Regions from separate parts of the Mycobacterium sp. NGS63 genome, predicted to be linked through region 1. Evidence: riboswitches for the same ligand, from Rfam matches in the RefSeq annotation. Region 1 holds a riboswitch; each other region holds the start of a gene.
What was found. A riboswitch is a leader RNA that binds a small molecule or an ion and turns the genes downstream of it on or off. The one in region 1 is predicted to bind magnesium.

Region 1 (10,321 bases):
CTGGCGAATAGCTGGGCGACGCCGGCCGCGTTGTTCGGATTCTGTACGGGCGGTTGGGGTGTCGTGAAATCTCCGCCGATGTCGCTCGCCTTGATCAGCAACGAACTGTAGTCGGTGGGCTGGCCCGGCTGGCCCGGTGATGGGCTGGTGACCGAACCGCCCGACGTGGTGGCGGCGGTGGCGGACGTCGTCGAAGAGGGGGGCGCCAAGGTTTCGTGGTCACCGCCGCACGCGGTGGCCGCGGTGCCGACGACAATCGTCGCGACCGCCCAGCCGGCGACGGTGATCCGGGCGAGCTCCATGAGCGTTCCTTCCGCGTCGATCCACAGTTGGGCCGCGGCGCCTGACGCTACTGCGAAACGCCGGAACGAACAAGGACGGGGTTCGCGCCTATGCTGGCGTGGGCACGGGCCGTTCGGGGTGGAGGAGCACAGGATGACGGCTGGCAAGGCACGCGCCGTACGGTTCGACCGCTACGGGGGCCGCGACGTGTTGTACGTGACCGATGTCGAGATGCCGTCCCCCGGGCCGGGCGAGGTCGTGGTCGAGGTCCGCGCCGCCGGGATCAACCCCGGCGAGGCCGCCATCCGGAGTGGCGCGATGCACGAGATCTTCCCCGCCACGTTCCCCTCCGGGGAGGGCAGCGACCTCGCGGGCGTGGTGACCGCCGTCGGGCCCGACGTCACCGAGTTCTCCGTCGGCGACGAGGTACTGGGGTTCAGCTTCCGCCGGTCCAGCCACGCCACCCACACCGCCGTCCCTGTCGATCAGCTGATTCGCAAACCTCCCCAATTGAGTTGGGAGGTGGCGGGTTCGCTGTACGTTGTCGGCGCGACGGCGTATGCGGCCGTGCGCGCGGTCGCACCGCGAGCCGGCGACACGGTCGCGGTGTCGGCCGCCGCCGGCGGGGTCGGCGGCCTCGTCGTGCAGCTGTTGGTCCGCCGCGGGGCGGAGGTGCTGGGCATCGCCGGGCCGGGCAACGCCGAGTGGCTGCGCGCCCACGGCGTCACTTCGATCGCCTATGGAGACGGACTTGCCGAGCGGCTGCGCGAGGCGGCGCCCGACGGGATCGACGCGTTCATCGACCTGTTCGGGCCGGACTACGTCCAATTGGCCGTGGACCTCGGCGTCGCGCCCGAGCGCATCGACACCATCATCTCGTTCCAGAAGGCCGGCGAAGTCGGCGCCAAGACCGAGGGCAGCGTGGACGCGTCGACACCGGAGGTGCTCGCCGAGATGGCCGACCTGGTCGCCTCCGGCGCCATCGACTTCGAGATCGCCGCGACGTATCCGCTCGACCGGGTCGCCGACGCCTTCGAGGAACTCGAGAAGCGGCACACGCGCGGCAAAATCGTTCTGCTGCCGGCCGATTCGTACTGATTCAGAACGACATGGCCGGCCCGACGACGCCGGTCTGCACGATCTTGATGATCACGAACGCGACGGCCACCACCAGATAGCCGCGCAGCGTCAACAGCCCCAAGCGCCGGATCGGCGACATGGCCGGCCGGTCGAGCGTGGCGAGGTCGGGTGTCTGCCAGCTCGCCCGGTCCTGTTGGCGGAGGGCGCGGCGTTCGGCGCGCGTCAGCAGCGGGGTGTCGTCGAGCTCGTCGACCTGTTCGGGATCCAGGCCGCCGCCGAGCGTCCCCACGATGGCCTCCGCATTGCGCAGGTCGCGATGCCGCCGGCCGGCGACGATCGCGACCGCGCCGCCGACGATGCCGACGGCCGCGCCGACGGCGAGACCCGTTTCGATGGTGGATGTGGACAGGCCAGGGAAGAACGTGGTCGCGGTCAGCGCCAGCGACAGCAGCACCAAGGACCACACGATGGTCCACGCGATGATGTTCTGCCGCACGGTGTTTACCCATGGGCCGAGCACGGCGCGGTCGTTGCAGAGCAGGACCAAAAACACCGTCGCCGACGGCAGCAGGACGCCGGCGAGCGCCTGCACGCCCTGGGTCACCAGGCCCAGGATGTGGTCGGGGCTGAACGCGACCGCGGCCGACACCGCGAGCAACAACGCGTAGCCGCCGTAAAACAGTGGCGCCTCGCGGATCTTCCAGTGCAGCGAGTGCCGCCTACCCATCGCATCACCGATGGCATAGGTCGTGGCCAGCCCGATGGCGTTAGCCCCGATCAAAGACGCGTCCAGCAGGATGATCGCGAACAGGACGCCGACGGTGTGGCCGAGGTGGGTGGACAGGGCGGATGCGACCGCGCCGGCGTCGGCGAAGGCGCCCACGTCGGCGGTGTCGGCCAACCCGAAGGCCGTCACCGCCATCAGGGCCGTCGCCCCGACGATCACCACCACGATGCCGATGACCAGATCGGCTCGCGCGTACGGGATCCAGCGCGCCGTGATGCGCTTGTCCACCACGTTGGACTGCTGGAAGAACAACTGCCACGGCGCTACCGTGGTGCCCACGATCGCGACGACCAGCAACAGCACGGTGGAGTCGAGCCCGCCGGGAAAGTGCGGCAGCAGCCCACCGGCGGTGCCGTTCAGGGTGGGATGCACCAGCAGCACCATCGGAATGATCAGCACGTTCACCGCGATCAGCAGGAACATCAACGCTTCCCAGCGCCGGAACGAGCCCCCGGCCACCACGGCGAACAACAACACGGCCGCGGCCGGGATCGCAACGATCCTCGGGCAGCCCAGGAATCCGAGTGCCAGTGATACACCGATGAATTCGGTGACGATGGTCAAGGCGTTGAGGATCAACAGGTCCCCGACGCTGAAGGCCCCCCAGAACTTTCCGAAGCGCTCGAAGATCAGCCGCGCGTGTCCGACCCGGGCGACCGCGCCCAGCCGCAGCACCATTTCCTGGTTCACGTACAGCACCGGGATCAACAGCACCAGCGTCCACAGCAGGCCCATTCCGTAGTTCTGCCCGGCCTGGGCGTAGGTGGCGACGCCGCCGGCGTCGTTGTCGCCCACCATGACGATCAGGCCGGGACCGGTGATGACCATCAGCGTCCGCAGGCGCCGCCAGCGACCGTCAAAACCCCCGGTGTCGTCGCGGCGGATGCGGCCGAAAGCGCCGACGATGTCGCCGGCGTGCGCGGAGTCCAGCACGGCCTGACCGGACACCCGGGGGCGGGTGTCCGGTACCGAGGCCGCGCTCCGGCCTAGCCGGGTGGAGCTCGAAGGCATCGAATTCTCCGTTATCTCAACGAGTTCGCGTGGCAAACTACCGGTGGTGGCTCGCGCGCTCCGACGGATGCCCGCCGAGCGAGGCCGTGACGACCGCGATCGGCGTCCGCGAGACGTAGAGGTTGGCCCGCTCCTGCGGAGTCAGGGCGCTGCGGGCGTGCAGCTTGCCGGCCAACAGCCGGCCGACGCGCAGCATCGAACCACCCTGGCCCCCCTTGAGGCCGGTAAAGCGGTGCGTGACAACAAAAGCCATGATCTTTCCCCTGTCGGAGGGCCCGATCGGCTCGTGTGGTTCAGAGCGCCGACTGCACCCCGGCTTCCCGCGAGCCGCGCGGGGATTCACCGCGCGGGGCCGACGGGCGTCCAGGGAAAGTTCAGGCGGCGCAAAGGATGCCGGAACCGGATCGGGACAAGACGGATTTCGGATAGGAACTGTCGCCGGGACTCATCTCGCCCTCACCTCCTCACGGCCGGGACACACGCGGGTGTCGTCACACTCACCTGAACGGAAGAGGCACGAATGACCGGCGGCAGGCCGCCGACCGCACCCCTCTCGTCGGAGCTTCGGCACTGCACGGCGTATCCGGACTCAATCGATGTCCGGAAGCCACTTGGGCTCAACCCTTGGGTCCGGGAAGAGCTGTCCTGACCCGGGGCGTCTCTCGACGTTCGGGGTCAGTGGCCTGTATCCGTGCAGACGCCTCACCTACCGAGGTGCTTGCACGACCATCTTGCCCTGCGCCCTTGTGCCCGTCAAACGCTGGGCGCCTACCCTCGACGGCATGGCCAACACTTTGCAGGACCCGAAGGTCGCGACGGTGCTCGACCGGATGTACGCCGAAACCAGGGATCAGATGTCGAAGTTGCGTGAGCGGCACGGTGACTTCGACCGCCCGATGAGCGCGCAGGAGCGCGCGGAGGCCATGAGCGAGTTCTACATCCCGGTGACGCCGGAGGCCGGGCGCCTGCTCTACGCGCTGGTGCGCGCCACCCGGCCGGCGACGGTGGTCGAGTTCGGGATGTCGTTCGGAATCTCCGCCGTCCACCTGGCATCGGCGGTGCGCGACAACGGCGCCGGCCGCGTGGTGACCACCGAGCTCAGCAACACCAAAATCGCCGCGGCCCGGCAGACCTTCGCCGAGACCGGTCTGGCCGACGCGATCACCATCCTCGAGGGGGACGCCCTGACCACGCTGGCCGACCTGGACGGGCCCGTCGACTTCGTCCTGCTCGACGGCTGGAAGGACCTGTACCTGCCGGTGATCGAGCTGCTCGAGCCGCGCCTGGCGACCGGCGCGCTGGTGGTCGCCGACAACGCCAACGCCGCGGACACCCAGCCCTACCTCGACCGCGTGCGCAACCCGGCCAACGGATACGTGAGCTTCAACTTCAACGTCCGGGACAGCGACAGCATGGAAATCAGCTGTCGCACCGGCGATTAGGCGCTATCGCAGGGATTCCTCGAGCCACGGCGTCAACCATTTCACCCCTTCCGGGGTGAGGTGGACGCCGTCGCTGCGCACCTTGATGCCGTCGACCTTGGCGGTGTAAACGCCGTCGGGACCGAGCTTTTTGTTCAGATCGAGGATCTGGACTCCTCGATGGTGCGCAACCGTCTTGCGCAGCATGGTGTTCCAGAGATTGACCCGGTCGGGTTGGTCCTCCGGATACAAGCGCCCGTCGGGCTTTTCGCCACCCCGGCTGTAGGGCACGGTGGCCACGACGACGCGAACACCGGTGGAGCCCACGATGTTCAGCGCCCGCTCCAGCTCACCGTTGAGATAAGCGTCGAACGTCGGGTCGCCGATGTGGGTCCATTGCCCCTCGTTGACCCGATCGACCGTCTCCCAGCGGCCGATGATCAGCAGCGCGACATCCGGCTGGTCCTGGGCGATCTGCGCCGACCACCTGATGGGCCAGCCGTCGCATTCCGGCCGCTGCTCCAGGGTTTGGCCGATGTAGCGATAGGGCGTGCCGCGCACCAGGCTGCAGCCGATGACGGTGTGGTCGAGGAACGCGAACCCCGGCGTCGGGGGCAGGTAGTGCATCCACGTCCATCCGATCGAGTCGCCGAACACCGAAACCGTGAAGGGCCGGTGGGGATCCCGCGGCGCCGGGCGGGCGCCGCCGGGCGGTGAGGGGGACACCGCGGCGACGGCCGAGACGCCCGGCGGCAGGCCCGCCTCGCGCAGGCCGGGCCCGGTTCCCACCGGAATCACCAGCAGCGTCACCGCGGCGGCGCTGGCCACGGTCGCCGCCGCCAGCGGCAACAGCGGCACCCGCACCGGCCGCCAGCGGCGGATCGGTTGTTCGATCAGCCACCACGACGCGGCCGCGACCACCACGGTGGCGGCGCAGCGGACGGCGAACAGCGGCAGACCCGACCAGCCGGTGCGTTCCCCGTTGAGGGCCAAGAAGATTGGCCAGTGCCACAGGTAGACGCCGTAGGAGATGGTGCCCACCCACACCAGCGGACGCAGCGCCAGGATGCGGGCGACGGCCCCGCGCTGCTCCAGTGCCACCGGGGCGATCACGAGGACGGACGAGATGGCGACCCCGATCAGCAGGCCGTGGTGAAACTCGGCGGCCGCGCCGGTCGCGTAGTGCGTCGCCGCCGCCAGCCCCGCCACGCCGAGCAGCGGCAAGAGGCGGGCGACGCGGCGTCCCCACCGGGTCCGGATCAGGCACCAGCCGCGGTTCATCGACGGCCAGTCCCGCACCAGCAGGGCCGCGGCCGCGGAGCCGATCAGCAGCGCCTGCGCCCGGGTATCGGTGCCGAAATAGATCCGGTCACGCGTGCTGTCGGACGCCAGGGCGATGGCGATCGCGGCGGACGCCAGGGCGCCCACGGTGGCGATCACGAAGGTGGCGAACCGTACGCCGCCCACGGTGGCCCGCCTGAAGTAGCGCCTGGCTCGCGCCGCCAACAGCAGGGTCACCGCGATCAGCAGGACCGGCCACACGAAGTAGTACTGCTCCTCCACCCCGAGCGACCACGTGTGCTGCAGCGGCGACGGCGGGGCACCCTGGGTGAAGTAGTCCGTCTTCTGGGCCACGAACCGCCAGTTCGCCACCCACAGGAAGGCCGCGATCGCGTCGTCGCGCAACCCGGTCAGCGCCTGGGCCGGCAGCAGCTCGCGGGCCGCGCCCACGCTGAGCACCATCAACAGCAGCGCCGGCAGCAGCCGTCGCGCCCGCCGAATCCAAAAGCCGGTCAGCTCAATGCGGCCGGTGCGCCGCAGCTCGTCGAGGAGCAGCGAGGTGATCAAAAACCCGCTGAGGACGAAGAAGACGTCGACGCCGATGAAACCGCCGCCCACGCCGGGGATGCCGCCGTGCCCGACGAGCACCAGCGCGACCGCGATCGCGCGGAGCCCATCCAGCGCGGGAATGCCGCTGCGCCGGTCCGGTTGGTCCCAGATTGCGAGCCGGCCGGCGCGGCGGACCGGGGCAACCCAGCGCGGCTTGCGGGCAGCACGGGCCGGGGCGGGGTGCCTCCCGCCCGGCTCAGAGTCCTCCGCTAGCGCGCCCTGACCACCTCGTCCGGCGCCAAAGTTGCTGCCGATACGTCGCTGCCCCTCCTCTTGATCGCAGCAAGCCTAATTTCGACGCGGCCGGATTCGGCAGACGACACGCGGGGGTCAGGCGGACTCGAAGTGCCGCCGGATGCCCGCCAGCATCTCTTGGTGCGCCTTGACGGCCTCGCGCGTGGTCGTCGGCGCCAACGGGCGGGGCGCGGCGATCCGTATCCGCTCGGTGACGCGAGTGCCGCCGTCGATCGGCGTGAAGCTCACCGTTCCGCGCAGGCGGACCCCCGGCGACTGGTCGGCCTCGGTCAGCACCTCGCCGCCGGCGCGGACATCCAGGCGCGCGCGGTAGGTGATCCGGATGGTGAACGGCCCCAACGGGATCCGGTCGACCACCCGATAGCTCTGCCGGTAGCCCTCCGGAGTTTCGGTGCGCGACGTCGGCTGGACCGACACGATCAGCGGGTGGACGAGCTTGATGTTGTCCAGATCCACGTAGAAGTCGCGGACGTCGCCGGGCGGCGCGGGCACGTCCTCGGACAGCGTGTGCTCGGAGCGCGCGACCCACCAGGTCATAAGAACCTCCGTCAGCGCAGATAAAGATGCCCACCGAACTCCGCGAGGATATCGTTTGTGCGCCACCAGATCAGCGCCGCGAACACCACCACGGCGGCGACCGTCACCGCGGCCTGCACCGCGTTGCGCCGCGGGGCCGGCGGGTAGACGTAGGCCGCGGCCACCACTCCGCCGGTGACCAGCCCGCCGACGTGCGCCTGCCAGCTGATCGGTTGCGAACCGGCCGCCGGGGCGGCGAAGGTGAACATCAGGTTGATCACGATGACCGCGCCGACCCAGCGGGCGTCGAGGGTGAGCCGCTTGGCCACCACGAACGTCGCGCCGAAGAGCCCGAAAATCGCGCCCGACGCGCCCGCCGTCGCGGTGCTCAGCGGCGACAGCAGGTAGACCAGCACCGAGCCGCCCAGCCCGCTCAACGCGTACAGCGCGCCGAATCGCAGTCGGCCCAGCCACATCTCGAGCGGCGGGCCCACGACGTACAGCGCCCACATGTTCAGCAGCAAATGCATTGCGCCGTAATGCAAGAACGCCGCCGTCGCCAGTCGATACAGCTGGCCGTCGGCCACCGCCGGTGGCCACAGGGTCAGGTGCTGTTCCAGGCCCCCCGACGCCAGCTGCGCGACGAAAACCGCGACGTTGACCGCGATCAGCGCGTAGGTGACCGCCGGCGAGCCCGACCGCTGCCGACCCCCGAAGTGGGCGCGCGGCCGGCGAATCGTGCGCGCCCCGGACCGCACGCACTCCACGCACTGGTGGCCGACCGCGGCGGTGCGCATGCAGTCGACGCAGATGTAGCGCTCACAGCGGTTGCAGCGCAGGTGAGTTTGGCGATCGGGATGCCGGTAGCAGGTCGGCGCCGTCGACTCCGGCCGGCGCGGTGCACTCATCGCATCATTCTCGCCGTGTCGTCGCCTTCTCGGTGATTTCCGCGCTATTCCGCGCGCCACCGCGCTGCCTTACTGTGTCTTTCGTGAGGTCACCCCGTGACTGACACCGGCGCCGGTGTGGTGGAGCGCTACCTCAAGTGCCTGGCCGCACACGATTGGGACGGCCTGGCCACGACCATCGCCGACGAGGGCCTGACCCGGGAGGGCCCCTTCTGCGACGCCGTCGAGGGCAAGCAGCACTACGTCGCCTACCTGCGCAAGGTGATCACCAACCTCAGCGGCCACCGGTTGGACGTCACCCGCGTCTCGCACGTCGACGATCGCCTGTCCTATGTCGAGTTGAGCGAGTCGTTCGAGATCGACGGCGCCGTGGCCACCTGGCCCGAATGCCTCGTATTCGAGCGCGACGCGGGCGGACTGATCTCTCGTGTCAGCGTGTTCTTCAAGCAACCGGGCGCGGCCGGCGCGTAGCGCGCCCCGCGGCGCGGGCTATTCCCTCACCCGTCGAATTGACCTAACGTGTCATGGATGGAGGCGGACGGAACACCGGAGTCGGTGCCGGTCGAGAAATTGCACTCGGGCGACCCGATCACCGATTGTGGTCAGCGGTACATAGTTCTCGAAGCGAAAACCCTCAGCGACAGCTGCGTGGTTCTCGAGCTCGAGTCGCGAATCGACCACCAGTTGCAGGTCATCGAGAAGTCTTTCCCGGCCGGTTATCACGTCGGTAGGGCGAACCACCGAATTCTGTAGCCGGGGTTCCCGGATCCCACATGGTGCGCGCGTAGCCGGTCGACGGCTACCGCGCATTCGTGTTTCCAGGGCCGCCACGGCGCGCGTCGGCGTCCGAAATACCTTGCCGGCCAAGGCGTTCAGCGACGAGGGCGGGTGGGAGTCGCGATTCCGGCCGCAACCGGCAACCGGGCCGCAGCCGGGTTGGGCGATGCGCGCTCGTCGCGCAGGTTTGGTCTGCGTCCAAGCCGGTAACCTGTGTGCCAGGAAGCGATTGCACCCCCTGGTAAGCGAGTCTCGACGCGCCGCACTCGTAGGTGTGATCGCCCGGCCCTCCACCCGGCCCGCCGTGTGGACAGGCCCCGAACACGGCAGGATCATTAGGCGCGGAAGTCGAAGGGTGAGGGAGTGAAGGTTCCGGGCGTGGCCAGTGTCGTCGCTGGCGTGACCGGCGGAGCCGCGCAGCTGGTGCGGGCCGGCGTCTCCACTGCGGCCGGCGCCGCGGGCGCGGTGCAGACGTTCACCAACCCCGTCGTCGAATTGGCCGGGCCCGTCGTCCAGTCGATGGCGCACACGACCGGCCGCGCGATCGGCATCAGCGCGCCGCCCAACGCCTCCCGCAACGGCGCCTCGCCGCCGGTGCGTTGGCAGAGCGGGCGGCGGGTGCATCTGGACCTCGACCCGCTGCTGCCGTTCCCCGACTGGCACGAGCATGCGGCCGTGGTCGAGGAACCGGTCCGCCGGATCGCGGGCGTGGCCTCGGCCCACGTCGAGGGCGCGCTCGGCCGGCTCGTGGTCGAACTCGACGCCGACGCCGACACCGACCGCGTCCTCGACGAGGTGCGGGACACGGTGTGCAACGTGGCCGCCGACCTGGATTCGACCGGGGTCCGGCCGGCGGTGCGCACCGCGCCGTTCGCCGACCCCGGTAATCCGCTGGCGGTCGTGGTGCCGTTCACCGCGGCGGCGATGGACGTCGCGGCCATCGGCGCCGCGGTGACCGGCTGGTTGGGCCGGCTGCCCGTCGCCCCGCGCAGCGCCCGCGCCGCGGCGGCCCTGCTCAACCACCAACCGCGCGTGGTGGCGGTGCTGGAGTCGCGGCTGGGCCGCGTCGGCACCGACATCGCGCTGAGCGCTTCGACCGCCCTGGCCAACGGGCTGACCCACGCCGTCGGCACCCCGCTGCTCGACCTCGCGCAGCGGAGCCTGCAGATCTCCGAGGCCTCGGCCCATCGCCAGCGCTGGCGGGAGCGGGAGCCGGAACTGGCCACCCCCAAGCGCCCGCAGGCCCCGGTGGTGCCGATCATCTCGTCGGCGGGACCGAATTCCCAGGCCCCGCGGCACAACTGGGCCGCCGCGGCCGCGGGCGAGGTCTCCCACGTCATGGTCGGCGGCGCGATCGACGCCGCCATCGACACCGCGAAGGGCTCGATGGCCGG
Region 2 (10,321 bases), on a different contig from region 1:
CGGTGAACCATGCCCGAAGGTGACACCGTCTGGCACACCGCGGCCATGTTGCGCCAACACCTGGCCGGGCGCACGCTGACGCGCTGCGACGTCCGGGTGCCGCGGTTCGCCACCGTCGACCTGACCGGGCAGGTGGTCGACGAGGCGCTCAGCCGCGGCAAGCACCTGTTCATCCGCGTCGGGCCGGCCAGCATCCACTCGCACCTGAAGATGGACGGCAGCTGGCGGGTCGGCAAGCGGCCGGTGAAGGTGGACCACCGGGCGCGGATCGTGCTGGAAGCCAGCGGCGTTCGCGCCGTGGGCGTCGACCTGGGGGTGCTGGAGATCCTCGAGCGCGACCGCGACGGCGACGCCGTCGCGCACCTGGGGCCCGACCTGCTCGGACCGGACTGGGACCCGGTGCGGGCCGCGGCCAACCTGGCCGCGCGCCCGGACCGCCCGCTCGGCGAGGCGCTGCTGGACCAGCGGGTGCTGGCCGGCATCGGCAACGTCTACTGCAACGAGCTGTGTTTCGTCGCCGGCCACCTGCCCACCGCGCCGGTCGTCGAGGTCACCGATCCGCGCCGGCTGGTGTCCCGCGCCCGAGACATGCTGTGGGTCAACCGGTTCCGCTGGAACCGCTGCACCACCGGCGACACCCGGCACGGCCGGCAGCTGTGGGTGTACGGGCGCGCCGGGCAGCCCTGCCGTCGCTGCGGCACCCGCATCCGCTACGACGACGGCGGCGAGCGGGTGACGTACTGGTGCCCGTCGTGCCAGCGTTGAGCGAACTTTCGCGCGCCGGTGCCCGGCGTGCGATGATCGCGGGGTGACCCCCCGTGCGCTGCTGGCCGGCCTAGCCGTGGCCCTGGCGCTGCTCGGCGTCGCGGGAGGGCCCGGCCAGGCCGCGCACGCCGACGCCATGGACAACACCTTTTTGAACGCGATGAAGGCCCGGGGCATCGACTTCTCATCGCCGCAGGCCGCGCTCACCGCGGCGCATGAGGTCTGCCAGGAACTGGCCATGGGCAAGCAGAAGCCGGACATCGCCAACGAGGTGATGACCAACAGCCAGTTGGACGGCTATCACGCCGGGTACTTCGTCGGCGCGGCCATCGCCGCGTACTGCCCCGCGTACCGCTAGTCGCGGGCGTGGGCGAGGAAGAACTGGGCGATGACCTCCGAGGCGTCCACGGCGCGCGAGGTGCGCCCGATGATCGCCTGGGGCAGATACTGTTTGCCGCCCGGCCAGGTGTGCCCGCCGTTGTCGATTTGGTAGAAGACCACCGCGGTGGGCGCCGCGCACGCGGTGGAATCGAAGCGGTGGACGACGGTGCCGTCCCCGACGTTGGGTAACACCTGCGACGACGGGTCGCCCTGGCAGCCGTCGGCCGAGCGCCACGTGTCCACCATGCTGGTGGCCGCGATCGCGTGGCTGACCCCGCCGCGGCCGCGCACCTTCCCGCCGTTGAACGGCACCAGCGGGTCGGCGGTTCCGTGCGCGGCCAGCACGGCCACCGGGCGCGACGGATGGCAGGCCACGCCCGAGCCCAGCGTGCCCGCCACCGGCGCGATCGCGGCGAAGACGTCGGCGCGGTCGCACGCCAGCCGGTTGGACATGAAGCCCCCGTTGGACATCCCGGTGGCGAAGACATGCCCCGGCGCGATGTGGTAGTCGCTTTGCAGCTTGCCCGCCAGCGCTACCAGGAACCCGACGTCGTCGACGTGGTGGCGGTCGGCCGGCGACGCCCCCCGCCCGTCGGCCCAGCTCTTGTCGTAGCCGTCGGGATAGGCCACCACCAGGCCGTGGGCGTCGGCCACGGTGTCGAAGTCGGTCAGGCCGCGCTGGCCGTTGCCGGTGCCGCCGCCCCCGTGCAGGCTGAGCACCAGCCCGACCGGATCGCCGGGCGGCAGGTGCAGCGCGTAGGTGCGGTCCATGCCGCCGGACCGCAACGTGCCGGACAGGTCCCGGGCGCCGGCCGCCGCCACGTGACGCGCACCACACCCCACCAGGCACATCGCCAGCATGGCGAGCGACAACCAGCGCGTATACGGCATGCCGTCAAGCTACCGAGCGCGGCCGTGGATCGCGGGAGGCGGGCCGATCGCGCAGACCGCGCGCCGATTTAATGTCGCGATGTTTCTAATTATTTGCGGTGTTGGAAACGTCCGCGACCATTACACGATGCACAGCCGTAACCTGCTCGCAACCTTTGTGGGCGAGTCTGCAGGCATGCCGAACACCCGTACGCGCAGGCTCCGCCCCCTGTTGTCGGTGTTGGCCGCCGGATTCGTTCCGGCGGTCGCGCTTCTTGGTCCACTGGCCCCGGCCGCTCACGCCGACGGCACCGATGACGCGTTCATCTCGGTGCTGCACTCCAACGGCATCGCCCACGAGGCGCCGGCGTCCGCGATCGCGGCCGGCCACCTCGTCTGCCACCAGCTCGACATGGGCAAGACCCAGGATCAGATCGCGCTGGACGTGATGAACAGCAGCACCCTGGACGGCGACCACTCCGGGTTCTTCGTCGCCCTCGCCGAGCGCGCCTACTGCCCGCAGTACGCCGACGTCCCGTCGTAACGGCTCAACGCCCATCCCTTTGCGGCAGTTGCCGCGATTGCAATTCAGCCCTGGTCGCATTGTGCGAAGCTGAGTGCCGACTGCGCCGCGAGGGAGGATGCGACATGCGAAGCGCCCGTGTCCTGACGGCCGCACTCGCCCCCCTGGCGGTGGCGGTGGTCCCGATCGCGCACGCCGACGCCAGCGACGACGCGTTCCTGGCGGCGTTGAACGCCAAGGGTATCCACTTCGGCACCCCGGAGCAGGCCGTCGTCGCCGGCCACGAGGTCTGCGACGAACTCGACATCGGCAAGACCCCGAGCCAAGTCGCCCAGACCGTCATGGGCAACACCGATCTGGACGGCTACCACGCCGGCTACTTCGTCGGCGCGAGCATCCGCGCGTACTGCCCGAAGCACGCGTCTTAACGAAATCGCAACGCCGCGCTTGCGGGGACGCGACAATCGGCTGCCTAAAATTTCGGGGTGGCACCGAAACTCCTTGTCGGCGCGGCCCTTGCGGTCGGCGCCGCGCTGGCGGGGGCCGCACCGGCCGGCGCCGACCCCAGCGTCTTCAACGAATTGAGCTGCGCCTGCTCGCAAACGGTTTCCAGCGACGGGTCCTCCGTCGCGGACCAGATCGACCGGGGCATTTCGGCCGGCCTGTCCGGGGTGCCGGCCGGCCAAGCGCCGCAGTGACTTTCGGCGTCGATTCAGGTCAACCCGCGGCCGGCGGGCGGCCCAAGACGCGGGGGCGGAATCCGTAGACGGGGGCGCTGAACTCGTCGTCGGCCGCGTCGGCCATCCCCCCCAACGGCGCGCCCGGGATGCCCATCGGTCCGACGTCCTGCATCACCATTTCGGTGCCGCTCAGGCTCTGGTAGGCGCCCGCCCCGATGCGGGTCGTCGCAAAGGCCGGGCTGATCGCCGCCTCGGAACCGCTCCAGCTCGGCGGTACCGACAGGGCCCCGACCAGGTTTGCGCTCCCCATCCGCGCCGAAGCCAGCGTCACCGGCTGGCCGAGCGCGGCCACGCTCGACGTCTCCGACGCGCCGCCCAGCGCGTTGGACCCCGGCTCGAGGAAGCTGAACGCGGTTGCCGAGTCGATCATCGACGTCGGGTTCAGCAAGCCGCTGGTGGTGAACGCGTTGGTGAAGTTGCCGATCGACGCATTGGACAGCGAGCCCCCCAGCAGCGCGCCGTTGGACCCGCTGAGGTCGTTGAGGATCCCGGCCAGCCCGGTCTTGTCCTGGTTCGAACCCGGCGCGATCACCTCTTCGAGTTGACCCAGCACGTTCGAAAACGGCGACGACACCGTCGACTGCGCGGTGCCCGCCGGCGTGGTGGCCGCCTGGCTGACCGCGTTGGCCTGCTTGGCCGCACCGCCGCCCGATGCGCCGCCGGAGTTCGGCGCGCTCAACGGTGTCAACTGTGTCGCCGCGCTCGAGGCGCCGGCGTAGCCGTTCATCGCGGCGGCATCCTGGGCCCACATTTCCCCGTATTGGGCTTCGGTGGCCGCGATCGCCGCGGTGTTTTGACCGAAAACGTTGGTGGCCAACAAGTTTGACAGTTGGTCCCGGTTGGCCGTGATCGCCGCGGGGGGCACCGTCACGGCGAACGCCTGCTCGAAGGCGGCCGCGGCCGCGTTGGCCTGGGAGCCGGCCTGCTCGGCCTGGGCGGCGGTGGCGCTCAGCCACTCGAGGTACGGCGCAACCGCGGCCACCATCGACATCGCCGATGGACCGAACCAGCCTTCGCCGGTCAGCCCGGCGATCACCGCGTCGTATTCCGCGGCCGCCGAACGCATTTCGGCGGCCATCGTGTTCCATGCGGCGGCCGCGGACAGCATGGGCGCCGAGCCGGGACCGGAGTACATCCGGGCGGAGTTGATTTCCGGTGGGAATACCGCAAAGTCGATCATGGTGGTTTCCTCGAGTCTCTTATCCGGCGGCCGACGGCCGCGGCATCACGACGGGGCGGAACCCGTATTTGGGGATGGCCCGGCGCAGCCTGCGGCCCGCGCCCACGATCGGCGTGTAGGCCCCCGGCCCGCCGGGCCCGCCCGAGCCGATGTCGAGGCCGGTGGCCGGCAGCGCCGCTTCGGCGGGGCTCACGTTGGCCGCCGACGCCCAGGTTCCCGGCACCGACAGCGCCCCCACCAGCCGCGCATGGCCCATCGCGGCGGCACCCGCTCCGGGCAACCCGGCGGAGGCCAGCACGCCGGAGGCGGGGACAGCGGCGTTCGCCGCCGCCATGCCCGCGGTAGCGGCTCCTTTGCCGAACATGAAGTTGAACCCGGCGATGGTCTGCAGGATGAATTCCGGGTTGAACGGGCCACCGGCGAGCGCCCCGTTGACGATGCCGGTGCTGACGAAATTGGAATTGAAGAAGCTGTAGAGCGACGATCCGGAGCCTCCGTTCACCAACTGCGCCAGGTTGTAGAACGGGGAGGACGGGTCCGAACCGGTCGCGAGCAGGCTTTCCAGCCACGACAGCGCCGATCCGCCGGTGCCCGCGGGTGTTTGGCCCGCCTGCGCAACGGCGTTGGCCTGGTTGGCGATTCCACCGGCGCTGGCGGCGGACTGTGGCGTGTTGAACGGTGACAACGCCGATGCGACGTCCGAGGCGCCGGCGTAGCCGTTCATCGCGGCGGCGTCCTGCGCCCACATCTCGGCGTACTGGGCCTCGGTGGCCGCGATGGCGGGGGTGTTCTGCCCGAAGACGTTGGTCGCGACCAGCATCGCGAGCTGGGCGCGATTCGCCGCGACGACCACGGGCGGCACGGTCATGGCGAACGCCGCCTCGTACGCGGTCGCGGCCGCGTGGGCTTGTGTGCCAGTCTGCTCGGCCTGGGTGGCGGTGTTGCTCAGCCACTCGACGTACGGTGTAGCCGCCGCCAACATCGACAGCGACGACGGGCCGAACCAGCCCTGGCCGGTCAGCTCGGCGATCACCGAGCCGTAAGAAGCTGCGGCGGAACGCATTTCGGCGGCCATGGTGTTCCAGGCCGAAGCGGCGGCCAATATCGGCGCCGATCCCGGCCCCGAATACATTCTGGCCGAGTTGATTTCCGGCGGCAGCGCCGCGAAGTCGATCATCGCTCGCTCCTCGAGCGCTCAGCGGGTCGCGGCGGCGTTGACCGCCTCGGTGGCCGCATACGATCCGGCGCTGGTCTCCAAGGTGGAGACGAACAGCTCGTGCATCGCGGCGGCTTGAGCGCCCAGTGTCTGGAACGTCTGGGCGTGCACGGCGAACTTAGCCGCGGTCACCAGCGACACCTCATCGGCGGCCGCGGGCACTACGCCGGTCATCGGGGCCGCGGTGGCGGCGTGCTGGGCGGCCAGCGTGGAGCCGATCTGCTGCAGGCGGGTCGCGGCTGCGGCCAGCGATTCCGGCCGGGCGGTGACAAAATTCATGGGAGTTCTCCTGACAAATTGGGCGCGGCAAAGCCTGCGACCACGAAATCGAAAGCGACATAGGGCTTCTGACCGCAACGCAACCGGACGTCGAGCTGCCGACTACTTTGCGGACGAGAGGTGTCGAGGTGAGCCGTTCAGGCTGCCGGAACGGTGCCTGGTTCGGTTCGCAACGAAATGGTCGATCTGGAATACGGACTGTCGTCGGGACTCATTTCGCTCTCACCTCCTTACAGCCAGGGCACACGGGGATGCCATACAGTGCATGCCGGGGAGAAGGACCCGGGTGACAACGCCCGGGCGCCGCACCCCTCTCGTCAGAGCTTCGGCACCACACGGCGTATCCGGCTCGATGGAGCCGAAAGCCACTTGGGCTCAACCCTTAATCCGGGAAAAGCTGTCCTGACCCTGGGCGTCTTTCGACGTTCGAGGTCAGTGGCCTGTGTCCGTGCAGACGCCTCACCTAGCGAGGTGCTTGCAACGGCAATCGTTGCACCCGCGGGCTAGTGCGTCAACCCTAAGCACCACTCGATTCAACGCTTGACGCAGTGACTTTCGGCTTCAACCGGCCGAGGGCGGGCGGGTCATGAAGGTGCCCTTGAGCTCCAGCCCGTATTCGATGTCGTCATAGTCGCGGCCCTCGCGCTTGCGCTTGTCGCGCGGCGTCACCGGCGGCATCATCGGCGGCGGCATGAAGGGCGACCCGGATTCGCTTGCGGCGAGCGGGGATACCGCCGAGGCGAGCTGCACCGGCGTCTGGGAAGCGGTCAGCATCCCGACCGCGGCGGGGGGCATGATCAGCCTGCCCATCGAAACCCCGACGCCCACCGCCGCCGTCGGCGCCGAGCCGACGGACCTGACCGCGCCGGCCAGGTCCGCGCCGGCCGCCGACAGGGCCGAGGCGCCCTCGCTCAGGCCCTGGCCCAGGGTACTGCCGACGTTCTGCAGCGCCTGCGCGGTATTGCTCTGCGCCAGGTAGCTGAGCATGTTGATGGGGAACCCGCTGGCGATGAACTGATTGGCGTAGGTATTGGCCAATCCGAACCAGCCGTCGTGGGGGTTGAAGCCGCCGGGGCTGTCGAGGATCGACGTCAGGAAGTCGCCCAGGGGTGTGGATGCCGCCGGGGTGGCCGCGGCTGCGGACGCGGCGCCGGCTTGCGCGCCCGCCGCAGCCGGATTGGCGATCGCCGGCGGCGACGCGAACTGCGGCAGCCGGGTGGCCTGCGCCGACGTCGCCGCGTAGCGATACATCGCCGCCGAGTTGTTCACCCACATGCCTTCGTACTGGGCGTCGGTCTCGGCTATCGCCACGCTGTTGGTCCCGAGCCAGTTGCTGGCGATCAGCCGCGCCAGCCGGGTCCGGTTGGCGCTGACCTGCACGGGGAAAACGACTGTGCGGCTGGCTAATTCGAATGCCGTGGCGACGACACGCATCGAGTTGGCGAGCTGCTCGCACTGGTGCGCGGTGGTGCTCAGCCAGGTGACGTAGGGGTCGACGGCCGCCATCATCGCCCGCGAGGACGGGCCCTGCCAGGCCTCGGTCAGCGACGACAGCACCGTTGCGTAGTTGGGCAGAGCGTCCTCCACCTCGATGCCCAGCCGCTGCCACACCGCGGAGGCCTCGATCAGCGACCCCGCGCCCGGCCCCGAGTGGATCAGCGCCGCGGTGACCTCGGGGGGCAACGTCTGAAAATCCATGACGTCGGGCCGGCTCTATCCTGCTGACGGGGGCGGGTGGATCACCGAACCCTTGACCTGCTTGCCGATTTCGAGTTCCTCGGCCTTGGGCTGCTTGCGCTTTCGCCAGCCACTACCCGCCGAGATGGGCGGCGGCATCAACGGCGGGAGCATGCCGAACCCGGCGTCCCCGGCATCCAGCGGTGACGCCGCCGACGCCAGCTGGACCGGCGTTTGGGCGGCCGGTAACAGTCCCACCACGGCGGGCGGCGCGGTCAGCTTTCCCAGGGACACGCCGACGCCCAGCGACGCGGCCGGCGCCGATCCCATGCCCTTGATCGCACTGGCGAGGCCGATCTCCGACGCCCCGAGCGCCGACTCCCCCTCGGCCAGGCCCTGACCGACGTCGCTGCCCACGCTCTGCAGGGCCTGCGCCGACGTGCTCTGCGCGACGTAGCTGAGCAGGTTGATGGGGAAGCCGGACGAGATGAACTGGTTGGCATAGGTATTCGCCAGCCCGAACCAACCCTGGTTGGGGTCGAAGCCCAACGGGGTGCTCAGGACCGACGTCAGGAAGTCCCCGATCGGGGTCGATGCCGCCGGGGCGGCGGCGGCCGGTGCGGCGGTGGCTTGCGCGGCCGTCGCGGCGGGGTCGGCGATCGGCGGCGGCGAGGAGAAGCCCGGCAGCTCGGTGGCCTGCGTCGAGGCCGCCTGATAGCGCGTCAGGGCCGCGGAGTTGGTCGCCCACATGGCCTGGTACTCGTCCTCGGTCGCCGCGATGGCCGGAAGGTTGCTGCCGAACCGGTTGGTGGCGATCAACTGGGACAGCCGCGTCCGGTTGGCGCTGACCGCGGCGGGCGGGACCACCGCCGAGCGCGCGGCGTTGAACGCCGTCGCGGCGGCCTGCGCCGAGGACGCCATCAGCTGTGACTGCTGCGCGGTGCCGCGCAGCCAGGTGATGTAGGGCTGGACGGCTTGCAGCATCGCCGTCGACGAGGGGCCGCTCCACGACTCCATCAGCGCGTTCACCACCGAGGTGTACGTGCTGACCGTGTTCTCCAACTCGGTGCCCACGCGCTGCCACGCGGCCGACGCCTCGATCAGCGAGCCGGCTCCGGGCCCCGAGTGCATGAGGGTGGAGGTCACCTCCGGGGGCAGCGCTAGCAAATCCATGACATCTCACATCCCCTATGCGGGGAACGACCCCGGAACGTCGCGTTGACCGCGCCGCGACAATAGCGAAAACATTGCGCGTCGGCGCCCCACGTACCGGATCCTTCCCCCGTTGGTAACGGATGAGACGAACGATATACCGGTGGCGCTGGCGGGCGAAGCGATACGCACGCTTCGTTGAGCAGGGAGAACCCTTACACGGTGACCGAGGCGCCGCGCTCCAGCTTGACGATTCGCTCGGCCAGGCCGCGGCGCTGCATCTCGCCGACGAAGTCGGCCAGCGGTGAGGCGAAGACGCCGTAGTCGTCGAAGTGGACCGGGATCACCTCCGGCAACGCGAGCGCCGCCACCAGTTCCGCGCCCTGCCGTCCGTCCATAGTTACCGTCAGCCCGAACGGAAGCCGCCGCCCGGCCGGCAGCCGGGTCCCGCCGAGGTGCAGCACGCCCGCGTCGATCGCGTCGAAGCGCTCCGGAATCTCGTGGAGTTCCTCGACGAGCAGGGTGTCGCCCGAGACATAGAGGCGGCGGACCGACTCGTCGGCGGAGACGAATTCCAGCATGGTGCCCATCACCGGCGGCAGCAGCCGCTGCGCCCACCCCGGCGCGTGCCGCCCGGGCAGTGACGTGACGTGCAGCGTGGTGGTGCCCTTGATGATCGTGTGGCGCTGCCAGGTCGGCAGGCCGACCGCCTGGCCGAAGCCGCGGTGGTGCAGCCGCTTGGCCGCGTGCGGGGTGGTGACGACCGGAAGGCCGTGGTCGAGGCCCCGTTGCGACACCCGGTCCCAATGGTCGCCGTGCATGTGCGACAGCACCACGGCGTCGAGCGGCGGGAGCTCGTCGATGCTCAGGGCCGGCTCGTGGAGGCGCTTGGATACCAGCCCATAGCCCAGGTAGGCGTGCTGTCCGCGGTGCAGGAAATTCGGATCGGTCAACAGCGTCAGCCCGCCGGCGGCGATCAGCGTGGTGGCGTTGCCGACGAAGGTCACGGTGATGTCCATGGCGACGGGCTACCCGGTTTCCCGGTGTTCACGCCGGTAGCTGGGTCGTTGAGGCGCCGGGGCATCATCGCGCTGCGAGGTGGCGACATAGGGACGCCCGCCGGGCAGCGACCAGATGACGGTGCCGTTGGGCAGTTCGTGGTCGCGCCACCCACGGAACGTTAGCTCGAGTAGTAGTCCGCCTCGAGGATCACCGGCTGAACCGTCGGCTGCTTCCCGTGGCCTGCCCTCCGGCGCGCCGAGAACATCGCGCCGCGAGCGGTTTCGCTCGGAGCAAAACGGGCGAAGCCAATCAGCGGCTCGACATCGTCGTAGATCGCCTCCATGCCGCCGCTCATGAAGTATGTCTCATGCCAAAAGCCTGTTCCGCCGGAGTCTTTGAGAAAACCCTGCCACCGCAGCTTGTGCGGTTCGAAGCGGGTCCACCGCTCCAGGCTCTGAAGGTCTCGCCAATACTGGCGCATACCGAGATGCGGCGCAGACTCAACCAGAACGCTTAGGCATCGACGTACAAGTAAC
Region 3 (10,321 bases), on a different contig from region 1:
GGACGGTCCCGTGCTTGTCCACGATGTCGAGGTCGGCCTCGACGGACCCGCCCGTCGCCGCGGTCACCCTCGAGTAGCAGTAGCGGGCGGTGCTGACGGGGCCGTGGACCTGCAGCTGGCGGACGCCGAGCGGCAGCAGCAGGCCGCCGAGGCTGGCGTTCGCGACGCTCGGGTGCGCGGCGACCGACTGGAAGCAGGCGTCGAGCAGCGCGGGGTGCACGCCGTAGTTGGACTGCTGGGTGCGGATCACGCTGGGCAGCCCGATCTCGGCCAGCACCGTGGTGCCGGTCCCCTCGGCGGTGTGCGCGGCGGACAGGCCGGTGAAGGCCGGGCCGTACTGAATGCCGCACAGGTCCATCGCGTCGCGAAGGTCGTTGCCCTCCAGGCGGCTCGGGTGCGCGGCGAGCAGCTCCTCGATGTCCACCGCCGCGGGCCGCTCGGCCGCCGGTGCGTCCAGGACCTCGTGCAGGACCGCGGACGCCCGCCGTGCCTGCACCCCCTCCTCGTTGGTCTCCACCGCGAAGGTCAGCGCGCCCGGAACCTCGGCGGTTGCGGTGAGGCTGATCTGCGTCTCCTCGTCGAGCATCAGCATCTGCTCGAAGCGGACGTCACGCACCTCGGACATTTCGCCGAAGACCGTGCGCGCCGCGGCCAGCGCCATCTCGCAGTAGGCGGCACCCGGCAGGGTGGCCGTGCCGTGCACCTGGTGGTCGCCCAGCCAGGGCAGCGTCGCGGTGCCGATCTCGGCCTGCCACACGTGGCGCTCCGGCTCCTCGGGCAGGCGCACGTGCTGACCCATCAGCGGGTGCACGGCCACGCTGGAAGCCAGCGCGCGGGAGCTGTGGCCCTCGCGGTCGAGCAGCAGCGACCGGTGCGTCCAGGCCGGCAGCGGCGCGTCGACCAGGTGCCCGCCGGGGTAGAGCACGGAGAAGTCGACCGTCGCGCCGGTGGCGTACAGGTCGCCCACCAGCCCGCGCAGCCCGTGGGGCATCGGCTGCTCGCGCCGCATCGCGGCGAGCGCGGCGACCGTCATGTCCAGGCTGCGAGCCGTCTGGTCGACGGCGTGGGTCAGCAGCGGGTGCGGCGACAGCTCACCGAAGACCCGGTAGCCGTCCTCCAGCGCCGCCTGCACCGCCGCGGAGAACCGCACCGTGTGGCGCAGGTTGTCCACCCAGTAGTTGGCGTCGCAGTAGGGCTCCTCGCGCGGGTCGAACGAGGTGGCCGAGTAGTAGGGGACCTCGGGGGTCAGTGGCTCGATCTCGGCGAGCACGTCGTACAGCTCGTCGAGGATCGGGTCGACCTGCGGCGAGTGCGACGCGACGTCGACGGCCACCTCGCGGGCCATCACCTCGCGCTGCTCCCACACCGCGACCAGCTCGCGGACGGTCTCGGTGGCGCCGCCGATCACGGTGGACTGCGGCGAGGCCACGACGGCCACCACTGCGTCGTTGACGCCGCGGGCCATCAGCTCCGAAAGCACTTGCTGCGCAGGAAGTTCCACCGACGCCATGGCGCCCGAACCGGCGATCTTGGTCATCAGCCGCGAACGGCGGCAGATGACCCGCGCGCCGTCCTCGAGCGACAGCGCACCGGCGACGACGGCCGCGGCGGACTCGCCCATCGAGTGGCCGATCACCGCGCCGGGGCGGACCCCGTAGGACTTCATCGCGGCCGCCAGTGCGACCTGCATGGCGAAGATGGTCGGCTGGATGCGGTCGATGCCGGTGACCTTCTCGGGGGCGGTCAGCGCCTCGGTCACCGAAAACCCGGACTCGTGGGCGATCAGCGGCTCGATCTCGGCGATGGCGGCCGTGAACGCGGGCTCGTTGGCCAGCAGGTCGGAGCCCATCGTCGCCCACTGCGAGCCCTGCCCGGAGAACACCCAGACCGGCCCGCGCTCCTCCTGGCCCACCACTTCCTGGAACAGGGCGCCGCCGTTGGCGACGTCGCGCAGCGCCGTCAGCAGTTCGGGGGTGTCGCTGGCCAGTACCGTGGTCCGCACCGAGCGGTGCCCGCGCTTGCGGGCCAGCGTGTAGGCGAGGTCGGCCGCCGCCAGCTCGGTGGCGTGCGCCTCGACCCAGTCGGCCAGGCGGGTGGCGGTCTCCCGCAGCCCGTCGGCCGAGGTGGCCGACAGCGGGAACAGCAGCGTGCCGTCGTGGCTCGCCTTGGTGGCTGCGCCGTTGCGGGACAGGGGCTCGGGGGCCTGCTCGACGATGGCGTGCACGTTGGTGCCCGAGATCCCGTACGCCGACACCGCCGCGCGCCGCGGCTGCCCACCGCTCAGCGGCCACGGCGTATTCTCTTGCGGCACAAACAATCCGGTGTCGATCCGGGCCATGTCGTCGGGCAGGCTCTCGAAGTGCAGGTTCTTGGGGACCACGCCGTGCTGGACGGACAGGACCGCCTTCATCAGGCCCAGCGCGCCGGCGGCGGCCTGGGTGTGGCCGAAGTTTGTCTTCGACGCGCCCAGCACGCACGGGTTGCCGATGCCGTACACCTCGGCGAGGCTGCCGTATTCGATCGGGTCACCGACGGGCGTGCCGGTGCCGTGGGCCTCGACCATGCCGACGGTGCCGGCGTCCACGCCCGCCGCCGCCAGCGCCGCGCGGTAGACGGCGGCCTGCGCCTCGCCCGACGGCATCGCGATGTTCATGGTGTGGCCGTCCTGGTTGGCGGCCGTGGCGCGGATCACACCGAGGATCCGGTCGCCGTCCTGCTGCGCGTCGGTCAGGCGCTTGAGCAGCAGCACCACGCAGCCCTCGCCGGAGACGAAGCCGTCGGCCTTGATGTCGAAGGCGTGGCAGTGTCCCGTGCCCGAGAGCATGCCGCCCGCCGACGCCGACGCCGACCGGCGCGGCTCCATCATCACGTTGACGCCGCCGGCGAAGGCGAGGTTGCTCTCGCCGTCGTTCAGGCTGCGGCAGGCCTGGTGGATCGCGAACAGGCCGGACGAGCAGGCGGTGTCGATCGTGACCGCGGGACCGTGCAGGCCGAGCGCGTACGCGATCCGCCCGGAGGCCATGCAGGAGATGGTGCCGGGGTTCCCGTAGGGGCCGTCGAACGCGTCGGTGGCGGCGTGCACGAATTGGTAGTCGCCGTAGTTCAATCCAACGAAAACGCCCGTTTCGTCGGCGATCGTGTCTTTGGTGAGGCCCGCGTGTTCCATGGCCTCCCACGCGGTTTCCATCAGCAACCGGTGCTGAGGGTCGATCGCGATGGCTTCCTTTTCGGTGATGCCGAAGAACTCGGGGTCGAAGTTGCCGACGTCGTCCAGGAACGAGCCCCACTTGCAGACCGACCGGCCGGGCACGCCGGGTTCCGGGTCGTAGTAGTAGTCGACATCCCAGCGCTCGGCGGGAATTTCCTTGACAAGGTCGTCGCCACGCAGCAACGCTTCCCAAAAGAGGTCAGGGGAGTTGATGCCCCCCGGCAGTCGGCACGCCATCCCGATGACGGCGACCGGAGCAACGCCTGCCTTACCCACTGTCCTTCACCTCTCCTTGCCTATCCACAAGTTCCTATCACTGCTGCTCGCTCTTATCAGAGCTTCGAGAAATCTCGCCGAATTTTTTTGTGCGCGCTCGCAACTCCGCAGCAAAGCACAATCAACCCACCGACCCCCGCAATCGAAGCCCGCCGTAAGAACGTGGCGCGATCAGCAGCGTAGCGGCTGCGCACGTTACGCGTGGAAAAATCGTGCGATCGTACAAAAATTTAACAACGGCTTGCCCCGGTGGGCCCGACAATCGGCTTGGCCGAAGGGCCAGACGCATACTTTTCGGACGATATTTGGGCGTTGAGCCGCACTTGAGTCGCTGCCAGAGGCGCTGTGCCGCAAGGCCGTCCGGCAACATCGCGCCATCGCGTGGGCCCTCGGCGGCACTGCCGGCGCCGAGGGCTGTGCAGCGCAGCACGAACCGGCCCGAGCCAGAACGGCCAAGGCCAGAGACCAAATTGGACGCGCCGATGCAGGGCATCGGGGATGCGTGATGCGGCCATGGTAGGGGCTATTGCGAAACCGCGCAGGGAAATCGCTGAAATCTTTAAGATTGCAAGCTTAAGCCGAGATTAAATGTCGGTGAGATTCGTTCGTTATGTTCGTCGGCGGGCCACCACAGGCGCGGGCGGACCGCCGGGTGTGACCCGGGTCACGGCCGGACCCGGGGATTGAATTCATGGGGGTCTCGGGCGTCTCCCAGGCCGCCGGGCCGGGCCACATCGGCGTATTTGTTAGCGCGCCAAAGGTATTCGCGTCCAGGACCGAGATCGGCCGTTTTCGCCGGGCGCATGGCGGCCGACGGCGCGATTCGCGTTTGCCCTTGGCGCTCCGGGCTTTTCGCCCGATACCTGGCTACGATGACCGTGATGACAGCCCGGGTGCCCAGACTGCCGCTCGACGAGGCCAAGGCCGCCGCCGACGAAGCCGCGGTGCCGGACTACATGGCCGAGCTCAGCATCTTCCAGGTGTTGCTGAACCATCCGGCGCTGGCGCGCGCTATCAACGATCTGCTCGCCACCATGCTGTGGCACGGCGCCCTCGACGCCCGGTTGCGCGAGCTGGTGATCATGCGGATCGGCTGGCTCACCGCGTGCGACTACGAGTGGACGCAGCACTGGCGGGTGGCATCGCGGCTGGGCGTGAGCGCCGACGACATGCTCGGGGTGCGCGATTGGCGGGGTTATGAGGGCTTCGGGCCCAAAGAGCGCGCGGTGCTGGCGGCGACCGACGACGTGGTGCGCGACGGCGCCGTCAGGGCCGAGAGCTGGGCGGCCTGCGCGCGCGAGCTGGGCGACGACCCCACGGTCCTGGTCGAGCTGGTGACGGCCATCGGGGCGTGGCGGATGATCGCGTCGATCCTGCACAGCCTCGAGGTGCCGCTGGAACAGGGTGTCTCGAGCTGGCCGCCGGACGGCGAATCGCCCCGGCCCGCTCTCGATTGACTTATCAGTCAGTAACTCTTAGCGTCGGAAAATGCGAACCAGAGCCGCCGAACTGCTCGGCGTTGAGTTTCCTATCTGCGCCTTCAGCCATTGCCGCGACGTGGTGGCCGCGGTGACCAACGCCGGCGGGTTCGGCGTCCTGGGCGCCGTCGCGCACAGCCCCCAGCGGCTGGACAGCGAGCTGACCTGGATCGAGGAGCAGACGGGCGGCAAGCCCTATGGGGTCGACCTGCTGTTGCCGCCCAAGTACGTCGGCGCCGATAAAGGCGGGATCGACGCCGCGCAGGTCTCCGAGCTGCTGCCGGAGGAGCACCGGGCGTTCGTCGACGACATCCTGGCTCGCTACGGCATCCCGGCGCGCACCGACGACCACCGGGTGCCCGGCTCCCTCAACATCTCGCCCAAGGGCTACGAGCCGCTGCTCGAGGTCGCGTTCGCCCACGACATCCGGCTGATCGCCAGCGCGCTGGGGCCGCCACCCGCCGACCTCGTCGAGCGGGCCCACGGCCACGACGTCCTGGTGGCCGCGCTGGCCGGCACCACCCGGCACGGGCAGCGGCACGCCGCCGCCGGCGTCGACCTGATCGTCGCGCAGGGCACCGAGGCCGGCGGGCACACCGGCGAGGTCGCGACCATGGTCCTGGTCCCCGAAGTAGTGGACGCCGTGGCCCCGGTACCGGTGCTGGCGGCCGGCGGCATCGCGCGCGGCCGCCAGGTCGCCGCCGCGCTGGCGCTGGGGGCCGAGGGCGTGTGGTGCGGGTCGGTGTGGCTGACCACCGAAGAGGCAGAGACGACGCCGGCGGTCAAGGAGAAGTTCCTGACGGCCAGCTCGTCGGACACGGTGCGGTCGCGGTCGATGACCGGCAAGCCGGCGCGGATGCTGCGCACCGCCTGGACCGACGAATGGGCGCGCGCGGACACCCCCGACCCCCTCGGGATGCCGCTGCAGACCGCGCTCGTCACCGACTCCCAGGTGCGCATCAACCAGGCCGCGACGCACCCGGACTCCCGGGCCCGGGACCTGGCGACCTACTTCGTCGGCCAGGTCGTCGGCTCGCTCGACCGGGTCCGCCCGACGCGCTCGGTGGTGCTGGACATGGTGGAGGAGTTCATCGACACCATCGGGCGGCTCGACGGCCTGGTCGATACGTGACCAGCGCGACCCGGCGGCGTCGCGCGGTCAGCGACGAGGAGAAGTCGCAGCGGCGCGAGCAGATCATGGCCGCGGCCAAAGAAGTGTTCGCGCGCAAGGGTTTTCATGCGACGACGATCGCCGACATCGCCAAGCGGGCCGGGCTCGCCTACGGCTCCGTCTACTGGTACTTCGACTCCAAGGACGAGCTGTTTCACGCGTTGATGGCCGCCGAGGAGGGCGCGCTGCGCAGCCATGTCGCGTCGGCGCTGGCCGCCCTCGGCGTGCCGGCGGAGAACTTCGGCGACGAAAAACCGCTTCGGGTGGCCGTGCGGGCGACGCTGGAGTTCTTCGAATCCGACAAGGCCACCGTCAAGCTGCTGCTGCGCGACCCCTACGCACTGGGCGAGCGGTTCGAAAAGCACCTCGGCGGGATCTACGAGCGGTTCATCGACGACATCGAAGCCTTCATCGTCGCCGCCCAGGAGCGCGGCGAGGTGGTGGCCGCGCCGCCGCGCATGGTGGCGTACACGCTGGCGGCGCTGGTCGGGCAGCTGGCGCACCGGCGGCTGACCACCGACGACGACGTCACCGCAGCTCAGGTGGCCGATTTCGTCGTCGCGCTGGTGCTCGACGGGCTGCGCCCGCGAGGGTGACGCAAGGCTTGCGTAAAGATTCGGACACGGCGCCCGGGGGGATTTGACCGCGCCATGCCCGTCGTGCATCATCGGTCGGGTAGCACCTCGTTAGGTGAGGCGTCTACACGAATACAGGCCACTGACCCCGAACGTCCAAAGACGCCCCGGGTCAGGACAGCTCCTCCCGGCTTAAGGGTTGAGCCCAGGTGGCTTCCGGCTCGGTTTGTTTTTCCGGGCAGGACACGTCGTGTAGTGCCGAAGCTCTGACGAGAGGGGTGCGGTTTACCGGCGGTCGCCGGTTTCTGTACTCCTTTGTGATGCGTGTAGATCGCGCGGGCAGCCGCGCGCCGTCGCGACGTCGAGGAGGTGAGGGACGCATGAGTTCCAGCGACAGTCCGGGTCGAAGTCCGGGCTTTGTCTCGTCCCGATCCGGTCTCCGGCGCGACGACCGCGGCTAGCTTTCAGCTTCGCGGCCAAGCGTTTTGGGATCGGAACCGCAACGGGACGGGCAACGTCAGTCCATTCAACGCTCGTTTTGCGATTCCGCTCTAGGAGACGATCATGACCGCATTCCCGCACGACCCCGTAGTTGACTACGACGAAGTGGTGCCCGCCCCCAAGCTGTCGGTGGTGCGCGACGACACCGCGGCGCCCGAGCAGGCGGCGCCCCGGGTCGAAAGCCGGACCATCATCATCCGCGACCCGCTGGTGGACGGCGCCGCGCACCTGCTGGGCATCGGTGTGCGCCACGTGTACGCGGCGCTGTGGCGCGTCGGCCTGCTCGAAGTCCAGACCTGAGGGGCTTCCCGGCCCCAGGTTTTCCCTGAGGCCAGGTAACCCCTCGGGGTGCACGATTTCGTAGTATTGATGCATTGGCGTCGATCCGGCCATCACCGGGGAGCCTTCGGAAGAACAGCCGCACCGGCTCAGTAGAACCGAACGGGTAGGCCCGTCACAGCCGTCGATGAGCGGCCGCGCGCCAGCGCGGCAAGCGGGGTGGTACCGCGGCGCTCGCGCACCTGGCGCGTCGTCGTCCCCGGCCAGCTAAGTGGCACAGGGAGACGACGCTGTGACTTACCCCAAGCCGGCCGGTGGGGCGCCCGACTTCCCGGCGCTCGAGCTCGAGGTTCTCGACTACTGGGACCGCGACGACACCTTCCGGGCCAGCATCGCGCGCCGCGACGGCGCCCCGGAGTACGTGTTCTACGACGGGCCGCCGTTCGCCAACGGGCTGCCCCACTACGGGCACCTGCTCACCGGCTACGTCAAGGACATCGTGCCGCGCTACCGCACCATGCGCGGCTACAGGGTGGAGCGCCGCTTCGGCTGGGACACCCACGGGCTGCCCGCCGAGCTGGAGGTCGAGCGCCAGCTCGGGATCACCGACAAGTCCCAGATCGACGCCATGGGCATCGCCGCCTTCAACGACGCGTGCCGCGAATCGGTGTTGCGCTACACCGACGAGTGGCGCGCCTACGTGACGCGCCAGGCGCGCTGGGTCGACTTCGACAACGACTACAAGACGCTGGACCCGTCCTACATGGAGTCGGTGATCTGGGCGTTCAAACAGCTGTGGGACAAGGGCCTGGCCTACGAGGGCTACCGGGTGCTGCCGTACTGCTGGCGCGACGAGACCCCGTTGTCCAATCACGAATTGCGGATGGACGACGACGTCTACCAGAGCCGCCAGGATCCGGCGCTGACCGTCGGTTTCAAGGTGGTCGGCGGCCCGCTCGACGGGGCTTATCTGCTGATCTGGACGACGACGCCGTGGACGCTGCCGTCGAACCTCGCCGTCGCCGTCAACCCGGACGTGACGTACGCGCAGGTGCGGGTGGGGGAGCGGCGCTTCGTGCTGGCCGAGGCGCGGCTGGCCGCCTACGCGCGCGAGCTCGGTGAAGAGCCCGAGGTGTTGGGCACTTACAGCGGTTCTTCGCTGCTGGGGATGCAGTATTTGCCGCCGTTCGCGTATTTCCTGGACGCGCCCAACGCTTTTCGGGTGCTGCCCGGCGACTTCGTGACCACCGAGGACGGCACCGGCATCGTGCACATGGCGCCGGCCTACGGCGAGGACGACATGGCGGTCGGGGAGGCGGCCGGCATCGCGCCGGTGACGCCGGTCGACTCCAACGGCCGATTCGATGCGACGGTCCCGGATTACCAGGGGCAGCACGTCTTTGACGCCAACCCGCACATCATTCGCGACCTGAAGAACGGCAGCGGCCCGGCGGCGGCCAACGGCGCGGTGCTGGTCCGCCACGAAACCTACGAGCACCCCTACCCGCACTGCTGGCGGTGCCGCAATCCGCTGATCTACCGGGCGGTGTCGTCGTGGTTCGTCGCGGTGACCGAGTTCCGCGACCGCATGGTCGAACTCAACCAGCAGATCACCTGGTATCCCGAGCACGTCAAGGACGGCCAGTTCGGCAAATGGCTGGCCGGCGCCCGCGACTGGTCGATCTCGCGAAACCGCTACTGGGGCACACCGATTCCGGTGTGGAAGTCCGACGACCCGGCCCATCCGCGCATCGACGTCTACGGAAGCCTCGACGAGCTGGAGCGCGACTTCGGGGTGCGACCCACCAACCTGCACCGGCCCTACATCGACGAGCTCACCCGCCCCAACCCCGACGACCCCACCGGGCGCAGCACGATGCGGCGCATCCCCGACGTGCTCGACGTGTGGTTCGACTCGGGCTCGATGCCGTATGCGCAGGTGCACTACCCGTTCTCGAACCGCGACTGGTTCGACAGTCATTATCCGGGCGATTTCATCGTGGAGTACATCGGCCAGACCCGCGGCTGGTTCTACACGCTGCACGTGCTGGCGACGGCGCTGTTCGACCGTCCGGCGTTCAAAACCTGTGTGGCGCACGGGATCGTGCTGGGCTCCGACGGCCAGAAGATGAGCAAGTCGCTGCGCAACTACCCCGACGTTTCCGAGGTGTTCGACCGGGACGGTTCCGACGCGATGCGGTGGTTTTTGATGGCGTCGCCGATCCTGCGCGGCGGCAACCTGATCGTCACCGAGCAGGGCATCCGCGAGGGCGTGCGGCAGGTGCTGCTGCCGCTGTGGAACGCCTACAGCTTCCTGGCGCTGTACGCGCCGAAAGTCGGGACCTGGCGGGTTGATTCGGCCAACGTGCTGGACCGCTACATCCTCGCCAAGCTGGCGCAGCTGCGCGACGACCTGACCGCGTCGATGGAGACCTGCGACATCTCCGGCGCGTGCGAGCAGCTGCGGCAGTTCACCGAGGCGCTGACGAATTGGTATGTGCGGCGGTCGCGTTCGCGGTTCTGGGAGGAAGACGCCGACGCCATCGATACCCTGCACACCGTGCTGGAGGTGACCGCGCGGCTGGCCGCTCCGCTGTTGCCGTCGGTGACCGAGATCATCTGGCGGGGCCTGACGTCCGAGCGCTCGGTGCACCTGACCGACTGGCCGGACGACGGCGTGGTACCCGCCGATCCCGATCTGGTCGCCGCGATGGATCAGGTCCGCGAGGTGTGTTCGGCGGCGTCGTCGCTGCGCAAGGCCAAGAAGCTGCGGGTGCGCCTACCGCTGCCGAAACTGACCGTGGCCGTGGAGGATCCGCGACGGCTGGAGCCG

Region 2: another riboswitch for magnesium. It lies ahead of AC5Y4Z_RS21400 (PE family protein); the one in region 1 lies ahead of AC5Y4Z_RS15860 (hypothetical protein).
Region 3: another riboswitch for magnesium. It lies ahead of AC5Y4Z_RS02030 (Rv1535 family protein); the one in region 1 lies ahead of AC5Y4Z_RS15860 (hypothetical protein).

The regions. Positions count from the first base shown of each region.
Region 1 covers NZ_JCALCJ010000005.1:376,210-386,530, reverse strand. Annotated here, with positions in the region: gene AC5Y4Z_RS15875 (hypothetical protein) at 1-302, opposite strand, end outside; gene AC5Y4Z_RS15870 (NADP-dependent oxidoreductase) at 436-1,380, shown strand; gene AC5Y4Z_RS15865 (NRAMP family divalent metal transporter) at 1,382-3,160, opposite strand; gene AC5Y4Z_RS15860 (hypothetical protein) at 3,198-3,413, opposite strand; M-box (ykoK) riboswitch at 3,702-3,881, opposite strand; gene AC5Y4Z_RS15855 (O-methyltransferase) at 3,943-4,602, shown strand; gene AC5Y4Z_RS15850 (SGNH/GDSL hydrolase family protein) at 4,606-6,582, opposite strand; gene AC5Y4Z_RS15845 (SRPBCC family protein) at 6,802-7,263, opposite strand; gene AC5Y4Z_RS15840 (rhomboid family intramembrane serine protease) at 7,275-8,150, opposite strand; gene AC5Y4Z_RS15835 (nuclear transport factor 2 family protein) at 8,247-8,621, shown strand; gene AC5Y4Z_RS15830 (hypothetical protein) at 8,679-8,903, shown strand; gene AC5Y4Z_RS15825 (cation-translocating P-type ATPase) at 9,291-10,321, shown strand, end outside.
Region 2 covers NZ_JCALCJ010000009.1:49,306-59,626, forward strand. Annotated here, with positions in the region: gene AC5Y4Z_RS21355 (ATP-dependent helicase) at 1-6, shown strand, start outside; gene nei2 (endonuclease VIII Nei2) at 10-765, shown strand; gene AC5Y4Z_RS21365 (DUF732 domain-containing protein) at 809-1,123, shown strand; gene AC5Y4Z_RS21370 (extracellular catalytic domain type 1 short-chain-length polyhydroxyalkanoate depolymerase) at 1,120-2,037, opposite strand; gene AC5Y4Z_RS21375 (DUF732 domain-containing protein) at 2,213-2,560, shown strand; gene AC5Y4Z_RS21380 (DUF732 domain-containing protein) at 2,665-2,967, shown strand; gene AC5Y4Z_RS21385 (hypothetical protein) at 3,025-3,237, shown strand; gene AC5Y4Z_RS21390 (PPE family protein) at 3,257-4,459, opposite strand; gene AC5Y4Z_RS21395 (PPE family protein) at 4,479-5,636, opposite strand; gene AC5Y4Z_RS21400 (PE family protein) at 5,655-5,954, opposite strand; M-box (ykoK) riboswitch at 6,257-6,432, opposite strand; gene AC5Y4Z_RS21405 (PPE family protein) at 6,516-7,652, opposite strand; gene AC5Y4Z_RS21410 (PPE family protein) at 7,668-8,804, opposite strand; gene AC5Y4Z_RS21415 (MBL fold metallo-hydrolase) at 8,999-9,802, opposite strand; gene AC5Y4Z_RS21420 (monooxygenase family protein) at 9,964-10,293, opposite strand.
Region 3 covers NZ_JCALCJ010000001.1:408,496-418,816, forward strand. Annotated here, with positions in the region: gene pks2 (sulfolipid-1 biosynthesis phthioceranic/hydroxyphthioceranic acid synthase) at 1-3,484, opposite strand, end outside; gene AC5Y4Z_RS02015 (carboxymuconolactone decarboxylase family protein) at 4,363-4,941, shown strand; gene AC5Y4Z_RS02020 (NAD(P)H-dependent flavin oxidoreductase) at 4,973-6,094, shown strand; gene AC5Y4Z_RS02025 (TetR/AcrR family transcriptional regulator) at 6,091-6,729, shown strand; M-box (ykoK) riboswitch at 6,809-6,993, shown strand; gene AC5Y4Z_RS02030 (Rv1535 family protein) at 7,273-7,509, shown strand; gene ileS (isoleucine--tRNA ligase) at 7,781-10,321, shown strand, end outside.